2 regions of the Streptomyces sp. NBC_01012 genome follow, and region 2 is predicted to be linked to the other one. Evidence: riboswitches for the same ligand, from Rfam matches in the RefSeq annotation. Region 2 holds a riboswitch; the other holds the start of a gene.

Region 1 (4,410 bases), 4.7 Mb from region 2:
GCCGACGAACAGCACGGGGCTCTCACCCTCGATGCTGGCCAGCGCCCGGCGCGCGGTGTTCACCACGCCGGTCGCCTGGAATTCGGCGGACACCGCGGAGAGGAAGTCCACGGGGTCCTCCTTCCAGTCCGGCTCGTACATCCGCACCCGGCCGCCGCTCGCGGGGCCGTCGAGCGGGGTGCGTCCGGCCCGGCAGAGCTCCGCGACGGCGGCCGGCGGCAGGGGGACCCCGACGGCACCACCGGGGTTGACCGCGACACCGAGCTGCGGGGGCAGCCCACGCGCGAACTCACGCGCGGGCGCGACGGTGAAGGAGAGATGGGAGCCGACGCACTGGAGGAACTGTGCCTCGGAGCTGAACACGGGGACGTACGCTCCGCCGTCGATGTCGACCGTGGGCAGGTCGAGACCGATGCTGTCCGGCCCTCCGCCGTTCGGCAGGGGCACCCAGACCTGGCTGCGGCCGAGCACCTCGACGAGCCTGCCGCCCGCCCCCGGCACGCCGATGGAGGCGCTGAGCACTTCTTCGAGCTCGTTGGCCGGCCACCCCTGCGACGGATGCGACGGGGCCTGGGCCTGAGCCGGAATGTCCACGGTGTCTGTGTCCCTTTCTCGCCTTGTGGTGCGGCTGAAACCTTAGACGGTCCGCCGCGCGTGGGGGGCGTCGCCGGCGGGCGCGACGCTCCGGTCCACCGCACCGTCCAGATACCGGACGGCCCGCCGGACGCATGCGAACTGTGCGTATGCGAACAGTGCGTATGCGAACAGTGACGCCCGCGGTGATCCCCCGGGAGCCACCGGGAAGCGCTCCCCGCCGGCGCCGGCTTCACGGGACCTACCCCTGTGGGAGCCGCGCCCGGGGGAACGAGATCCGGCCGATCCCCGAGGCCGCCTCCCGGTCGAGCAGCACCGCCGAGGCGCACCCCGGCGGGAGCAGTCCGGTCTCCGTGTCGCGCAACAGCCGGGCGAACGCCCGCCGGTGGCGGGCGAAGGCGTATCCGGACACCCGCCGCCCCCGCTCCCGCTGCCCCTGCCTGGCCACCCCCGGGGCGACGTCGAGCAGGACGAGATGCAGCTCGCCACCCCGGCGCCGGGCCTCACGCACCAGCCAGCGCCGCACCCAGGGCTGCGTGCCGCAGTCGTGCACGACGACGGACGCACCCGAGCGCAGGCGCCGCCGCAGTCCGGCGAAGTGCGCGGCGCGCACCAGGGGGCGGTAGAGGGCGTACGGGACGAACCAGGGCAGGACGGCCGCCCAGCGGTCCCTGGCGTCCTGCGAGTCGACCGCGTGCCCCCTGACCGCCCGGCGGATGAGTGTCGACTTCCCGCTGCCGGGCAGCCCCGAGACCACCACCACGTCACCCGCGGCGAAGTCGAGGGCGCCCGGCCCGCCGCGGCCCCCGCCCCGCAGATCACGCACCGCGGGCGCCGGCGGGGCCGCGCCGGGCCGTGGGTGGGGCAGCGCACCGGGCGGCGCACCGGGTAACGCCCCCTCGGTCGCCGCATGGCCCCGCAACGTCATCGCCGTCCCCCTGCCGAGTCGCCCACCGCGCTACCCGTGAAGTGTAAAGAAAAGGCAATCTTGCCCAACGCGTGCGATGATGACCCCGCCAACTGCATACCGGCCGTTTGAATCCGCGCGGGAGAGTCCCGGACACCGTGTGCGCCGGGCGCCGAAGGAGCAAGTTCCTCCCTTGAATCTCTCAGGCCCCGTACCGCGTGGATGAGGCAGATCTGAAAAGCGGGCCGCTCCGCGGCTCCACCCAAGGTGCAAGCCGGACCCTTCCAGGGGCTCTCGGCGAACCTCTCAGGTTCCGATGACAGATGGGGAGGGAACCATCCCCTGTCGTCATGCCCTGGAGTCATGCCCATGAGCACTGCCCCGAGCGCCCCCCGCCGCACCGCCCTCCCGTCGCCCGCCACCACCCTGCCTGAAGGCGCTGCGCGCCAAAGCCCTATTCAGGCCCTGCACCGTTCCCTGGGCGCGACCATGACCGATTTCGCCGGCTGGGACATGCCGCTGCGGTACGCCAGTGAGCGCGACGAGCACAACGCCGTACGCGGCGGGGCCGGCCTGTTCGACCTCTCGCACATGGGTGAGATCACGGTCACGGGTCCGCAGGCGGCGGCCTTCCTGAGCTACGCGCTGGTCGGCAACATCGCCACCGTCGGCGTCGGCCGGGCCCGCTACACGATGATCGTCGCGGCGGACGGCGGGATCCTGGACGACCTGATCGTCTACCGCCTGGCGGACGCCGAATACATGGTCGTCGCCAACGCGGGCAACGCCCAGCTCGTCCTGGACACCCTCACCGAACGCGCCGGGGGCTTCGACGCCGAGGTGCGCGACGACCGTGAGGCGTACGCGCTGCTCGCCGTCCAGGGACCCGACTCCCCCGCCGTACTGAAGTCGGTCACCGACGCCGACCTGGACGGACTGAAGTACTACGCCGGACTCCCCGGAACGGTCGCCGGTGTCCCCGCCCTCATCGCCCGTACGGGCTACACCGGTGAGGACGGCTTCGAGCTCTTCGTGGACCCGGCCCACGCCGAGCAGCTGTGGAAGGCCCTGACGGAGGCCGGCGCACCGTACGGGCTGATCCCCTGTGGGCTCTCCTGCCGCGACACGCTCCGCCTGGAGGCCGGCATGCCGCTGTACGGGCACGAGCTGACCACCGCGCTGACCCCCTTCGACGCGGGCCTCGGCAGGGTCGTGAAGTTCGAGAAGGAGGGTGACTTCGTCGGCCGCGACGCACTGTCCGCCGCCGCCGAGCGGGCCGAGGCCGCCCCGCCCCGCAAGCTCGTCGGCCTGATCGCCGACGGCCGCCGGGTGCCGCGCGCCGGCTACCCGGTCGTCGCGGGCGGCGAGGTCATCGGCGAGGTGACCTCCGGCGCGCCGTCGCCCACCCTGGGCAAGCCGATCGCCATGGCGTACGTGGACGCGGCGCACGCCGCACCCGGCACCGAGGGTGTCGCGGTCGACATCCGGGGCACGCACGAGCCGTACGAGGTCGTGGCGCTGCCCTTCTACAAGCGCCGTAAGTGACGCGGCGCGCGCAGCGCACGTGACGCAGTCCTGTCTCACACCGTAAGACCATCGTTCATCAGCACTCCCCCGCGTACAGGAGAATTCAGGTCATGAGCAACCCCCAGCAGCTGCGGTTCAGCAAGGAGCACGAGTGGCTGTCGGCCCTCGAGGACGGCGTGGCCACGGTCGGCATCACCGAGTTCGCGGCCAACGCGCTCGGTGACGTCGTCTTCGCCCAGCTCCCCGAGGTCGGTGACACGGTGACCGCGGGCGAGACCTGCGGAGAGCTGGAGTCGACCAAGTCGGTCAGCGACCTGTACTCGCCGGTGACCGGCGAGGTGACCGCGGCGAACCAGGACGTCGTGGACGACCCGTCGCTGGTGAACTCCGCTCCCTTCGAGGGCGGCTGGCTGTTCAAGGTGCGCGTCGCGGAGGAGCCGAACGACCTTCTCTCCGCCGACGAGTACACCGCGTTCTCCGGCAACTGAGACCTTAGGGACTTAACTGATGTCGCTTCTCAACTCCTCCCTCCACGAGCTGGACCCGGACGTCGCCGCCGCCGTCGACGCCGAGCTCCACCGTCAGCAGTCCACCCTCGAGATGATCGCCTCGGAGAACTTCGCTCCGGTCGCGGTCATGGAGGCGCAGGGCTCCGTCCTCACCAACAAGTACGCCGAGGGCTACCCCGGCCGCCGCTACTACGGCGGCTGCGAGCACGTCGACGTGGTCGAGCAGATCGCGATCGACCGCATCAAGGCGCTCTTCGGCGCCGAGGCCGCGAACGTCCAGCCGCACTCGGGTGCGCAGGCCAACGCCGCCGCGATGTTCGCGCTGCTGAAGCCTGGCGACACGATCATGGGCCTCAATCTGGCCCACGGCGGTCACCTGACCCACGGCATGAAGATCAACTTCTCCGGCAAGCTCTACAACGTGGTCCCGTACCACGTCGACGACACCGGCGTCGTGGACATGGCCGAGGTCGAGCGCCTCGCCAAGGAGTCGAAGCCGAAGCTCATCGTGGCCGGCTGGTCCGCCTACCCGCGTCAGCTGGACTTCGCCGCGTTCCGCCGCATCGCGGACGAGGTCGGCGCGTACCTGATGGTCGACATGGCGCACTTCGCGGGCCTGGTCGCCGCGGGCCTGCACCCCAACCCGGTGCCGCACGCCCACGTCGTCACGACCACCACGCACAAGACCCTCGGCGGTCCGCGCGGCGGTGTGATCCTCTCCACCCAGGAGCTCGCCAAGAAGATCAACTCGGCGGTCTTCCCCGGTCAGCAGGGTGGCCCGCTGGAGCACGTGATCGCGGCCAAGGCCGTCTCCTTCAAGGTCGCGGCGACCGAGGAGTTCAAGGAGCGCCAGCAGCGCACCCTGGACGGCGC
Region 2 (4,410 bases):
TTGGCCGCGAGTACGGCGACCTGCGTCGCACGCTTCAGGCCCTCGCCCCCCATGAGGCGTACGTAGGCCCATGAGATCGGCAGGATGCCGGCCGAGCCCCACGGGGCTGCCGAGATCGGGCCGACACCGGTGTCCGGACCAGCGGCGGGCTGGAGCGGGTGGTTGGGGAGGTACGGCGCCAGGTGGGCGCGCACACCGACGGGTCCGACACCCGGGCCGCCGCCGCCGTGCGGGATGCAGAAGGTCTTGTGCAGGTTCAGGTGGGAGACATCGCCGCCGAAGTGGCCCGGCTTGGCGAGACCGACCAGCGCGTTGAGGTTGGCACCGTCCACGTACACCTGGCCGCCCGCGTCGTGCACCTCCCCGCAGATCTCGGCGACGTGCTCCTCGAAGACTCCGTGCGTGGAGGGGTAGGTGATCATGAGGACGGCGAGCTCGTCGCGATGGGCCGCGATCTTGGCCCGGAGGTCCTCTATGTCGACCTCGCCGTCGTCGGCGGTCTTCACCACGACGACCTTCATGCCGGCCATGACGGCGCTCGCGGCGTTGGTGCCGTGCGCCGATGACGGGATCAGACAGACGGTGCGCCGGTCGTCGCCGTTGGCCCGGTGGTACGCGCGCACCGCGAGCAGCCCGGCGAATTCGCCCTGCGAGCCCGCGTTCGGCTGGATGGAGACGGCGTCGTAACCGGTGACCTCGGCGAGACGCTCCTCCAGCTCCCTGATGAGGGTGAGGAAGCCCTCGGCCTGCTCGGCCGGCGCGAACGGGTGCAGCGCGCCGAATTCGGGCCAGGTGATCGACTCCATCTCGGCGGTCGCGTTGAGCTTCATCGTGCAGGAGCCGAGCGGGATCATGCCGCGGTCCAGCGCGTAGTCGCGGTCGGCGAGCTTGCGCAGGTAGCGCAGCATGGCCGTCTCGGAGCGGTGCTGGTGGAAGACCGGGTGGGTGAGGATCTCGTCGCCGCGCAGGAGCCCGTCGGGCAGCGCGTCGGCCGCATCGGCGTCGATCGTCTCGATGTCCCCGCCGGCCCCGAAGGCCGCCCAGACGGCCTCGATCCGGCTGCGGGTGGTGGTCTCGTCACAGGCGACGGAGACATGGTCGGCGTCGACGAGCCGGAGGTTCACCCCGCGCTCACGCGCGTCGGCGACCACATCGGCCGCGGTGCCCGGCACACGGACGGTGAGGGTGTCGAAGTACGCGCCGTGCACGACCTCGCTGCCCGCGGCCCGCAGTCCATCGGCCAGGATGGCGGCGTACCTGTGGGTGCGCCGGGCGATGGTCCGCAGCCCGTCGGGCCCGTGGTACACGGCGTACATACCCGCCATGACGGCGAGCAGCACCTGGGCGGTGCAGATGTTGCTGGTGGCCTTCTCGCGGCGGATGTGCTGCTCGCGGGTCTGCAGCGCCAGCCGGTAGGCCTTGTCGCCGTCCGCGTCGACGGAGACGCCGACGAGTCGGCCGGGCAGGCTGCGGGCGAACTTCTCGCGCACGGCCATGAAGCCCGCGTGCGGCCCGCCGAAGCCCATCGGGACACCGAAGCGCTGGGTGGTGCCCACCGCGACGTCCGCGCCCAGTTCGCCGGGCGAGGTGAGCAGCGTCAGGGCCAGCAGGTCGGCTGCGACGGAGACGATCGCGCCCAGTTCGTGGGCCTGGTCGATGACGGGCTTGATGTCGCGTACGGCACCGGAGGCTCCGGGGTACTGGAGGAGCACACCGAAGACACCGCGCTCGGCGACATCGGCCGGGATGCCATCGGTGAGATCGGCGACGACGACCTCGACACCGGTGGGCTCCGCGCGGGTCTCGATGACCGCGATGGTCTGCGGCAGGGTGTCGGCGTCGACGAGGAAGACACCGCCCTTGACCTTGCCGACCCGCCGCGCCAGCGCCATGGCCTCGGCCGCGGCCGTGCCCTCGTCGAGCAGCGAGGCGCCCGAGGTCGGCAGACCGGTGAGGTCGGCGACCATGGTCTGGAAGTTCAGGAGAGCCTCCAGCCGCCCCTGCGAGATCTCCGGCTGGTACGGCGTGTAGGCCGTGTACCAGGCGGGGTTCTCCATGACGTTGCGCAGGATGACCGGCGGGGTGAACGTGCCGTAGTAGCCCAGCCCGATCATCGGTGCGAGCACCTGGTTACGGTCGGCGAGGGTACGCAGCTCGGCCAGGACCTCGGCCTCGGTGCGCGCCTGCGGGAGATCCAGCGCCTCGGCACTCCTGATCACGTCGGGCACAGCGGCGGCGGTGAGCTCGTCGAGGGAGCCGTAGCCGACCTGGGCGAGCATCTTCGCCTGGGCCCCGGCATCGGGCCCGATATGGCGCTGCTCGAACGGAATGCCCTGCTCCAGCTGGGAGAGCGGAGTGCGACGGGGGGTCATGTGGAGGCCTCCTGGTCTGTGACGACCTGCGGGGGGAGCCACGGCGTGGCTGCCCGAACGGCCTCCCCCTCTGTCATCTCGACCTGAGAGCTTCACCGGCACGCCCTGGGGCATCCCGGCTTTCACCGTCGGTGAGGACGGTGCCGGCGCGGCACGTGCCGCACGGTCCCGCCCTGCTTTCCAGAGTGACCTCGTCCGTGCGGTACGGGGGCCTGAGAGATTCCGGGGAGGAGTTGCTCCTTCGGCGCCCCCGGATCGCTCCGGAGGACTCTCCCGCACAGGGTCAGCAGCCTCTTCCAGCCTACCAGCGGGGTACGGGCGGGCCGTCTCGAGTGGCCGACTGCCCGGATCTGTCCTTTCGTAGTGCCTGTGGAGCAGCCGCGACCACCTGATGCAGCCATGACCAGTGGGAGGCACCGTGCAGACGGACATCGATCCGCGCAGCCTGATCGGCCGCAAGGCCTTCGACCGGCAAGGTGCCAAGATCGGAACGGTGGACGAGGTCTATCTCGACGACGCCACCGGGGTCCCCGAGTGGGCCGCCGTACGCACCGGGCTCTTCAGCCGGGACGCGTTCGTCCCGCTGGAGCCGAGCGAATTCGTCGACGGGACGCTCGTGATCCCCTTCGAGCGGGCCCTGATCAAGGACGCGCCCGACTTCGGTGTGGGCCGCCATCTCTCCCCCGAGCAGGAACTCCAGCTCTACCGTCACTACGGTCTCGACACCTCCCCCTCCGACGGCACGGGCCCCGACAGGGACTTCGGCAAGCTCGCCGGCCACGAGGAGTAGTCCACCGGGTCGCGCACCAGGCGCAGCGGTTCGGCCGTCCGCAGCTGCGGATCGTCGACCCTGAACGTGCGCACCCGGCCGGGCGGCGACCATGGTTCCTCGAAGCGCACGGTGACCCGGCCGACACCGCTGCCCTGCACCCAACCGTGGCCGTGCACCTCGTGCCGTACGTCGTGACCGGCCGGCCAGCGCCGCGAGGCCAGGGGCTCCTCGCTCCCGCTCCCGCCCGCGTCCGCCCCGGCGGCCGACTCCTCCCCCGCGTGCTCCCCCGCCGGCTCCCGCTCGTCCGGTTCCGGGGCGACGGCAGCGGCGGACTCGTCGGCGGCGTGCCGCGCGTCGGCCGCCTGCGCGAAGAGGTCCTCCTGTGTGAAGTCCGCCAGGCCCGTGACACCGACTCCGAGCAGCCGGACGCCGCCGGTCGTGTCCACGGCCTCCAGAAGCCGTGCGGCGGCCTCCCTGACCACCGTGGGGTCGTCCGTGGGGCCGCGCAGCGTCTCGGATCTGGTGAGCGTCGAGAAGTCGTAGCGGCGGACCTTGAGGACGACGGTGCGCCCCGACCGGCCGGCGCCCCGCAGCCGCTGGACGCACCGGTCCGCGAGCCGCTCCACCTCAGACCTGACGCGCACACGGTCGTGCAGGTCCACGTCGAAGGTGTCCTCGACCGACACCGACTTGGCGTCCCGCTCGGCGACGACGGGACGGTCGTCGTGGCCCAGGGCCATGCGGTGGAGCGCGACGCCGTGCGCCTTGCCCAGCAGCCGCACGAGCTCCGCCTCACCCGCCTCCGCCAGGTGACTGACGAGGGTCATCCCCGCACGCCTCAGATGGTCACCTGTGGCGGGCCCGACGCCCGGCAGGATGCGCACGGACATGGGCGCCAGGAGCTCCCGCTCGGTCCCCGGCTCGATCAGCAGCAGCCCGTCGGGCTTCGCCTCCTCCGAGGCGATCTTGGCCAGCATCTTGGAGCCGGCCAGACCGACGGAAGCACTGAGTCCGGTGACCGCCGCGATCACGGTGCGCAGCTGCTCGCCGATCACACGCGCGGACGCCGAGTCGTCGGCGACCCCGCCTGCCTCCAGGTCGACGAAGGCCTCGTCCAGGCTGAGCGGCTCGACGAGCGGCGACAGCCGCCCGAGCAGCTCCATCACCTGGTCGCTCACCGTCCGGTAGAGCGCGAAACGCGGAACCAGATAGGCCGCGTTGGGGGCGAGACGCCTGGCCTGCGCCATCGGCATCGCCGAGTGCACT

Evidence for each region. Region 2 has a riboswitch for glycine ahead of gcvP (aminomethyl-transferring glycine dehydrogenase). Riboswitches for the same ligand answer to the same signal wherever they lie in the genome.
Region 1: another riboswitch for glycine. It lies ahead of gcvT (glycine cleavage system aminomethyltransferase GcvT); the one in region 2 lies ahead of gcvP (aminomethyl-transferring glycine dehydrogenase).

The regions. Positions count from the first base shown of each region.
Region 1 covers NZ_CP108688.1:2,178,700-2,183,109, forward strand. Annotated here, with positions in the region: gene OG623_RS09445 (enhanced serine sensitivity protein SseB) at 1-594, opposite strand, end outside; gene OG623_RS09450 (AAA family ATPase) at 836-1,522, opposite strand; glycine riboswitch at 1,631-1,728, shown strand; gene gcvT (glycine cleavage system aminomethyltransferase GcvT) at 1,871-3,046, shown strand; gene gcvH (glycine cleavage system protein GcvH) at 3,139-3,516, shown strand; gene glyA (serine hydroxymethyltransferase) at 3,536-4,410, shown strand, end outside.
Region 2 covers NZ_CP108688.1:6,874,188-6,878,597, reverse strand. Annotated here, with positions in the region: gene gcvP (aminomethyl-transferring glycine dehydrogenase) at 1-2,372, opposite strand, end outside; glycine riboswitch at 2,563-2,658, opposite strand; gene OG623_RS30720 (PRC-barrel domain-containing protein) at 2,791-3,162, shown strand; gene OG623_RS30715 (DNA polymerase IV) at 3,084-4,410, opposite strand, start outside.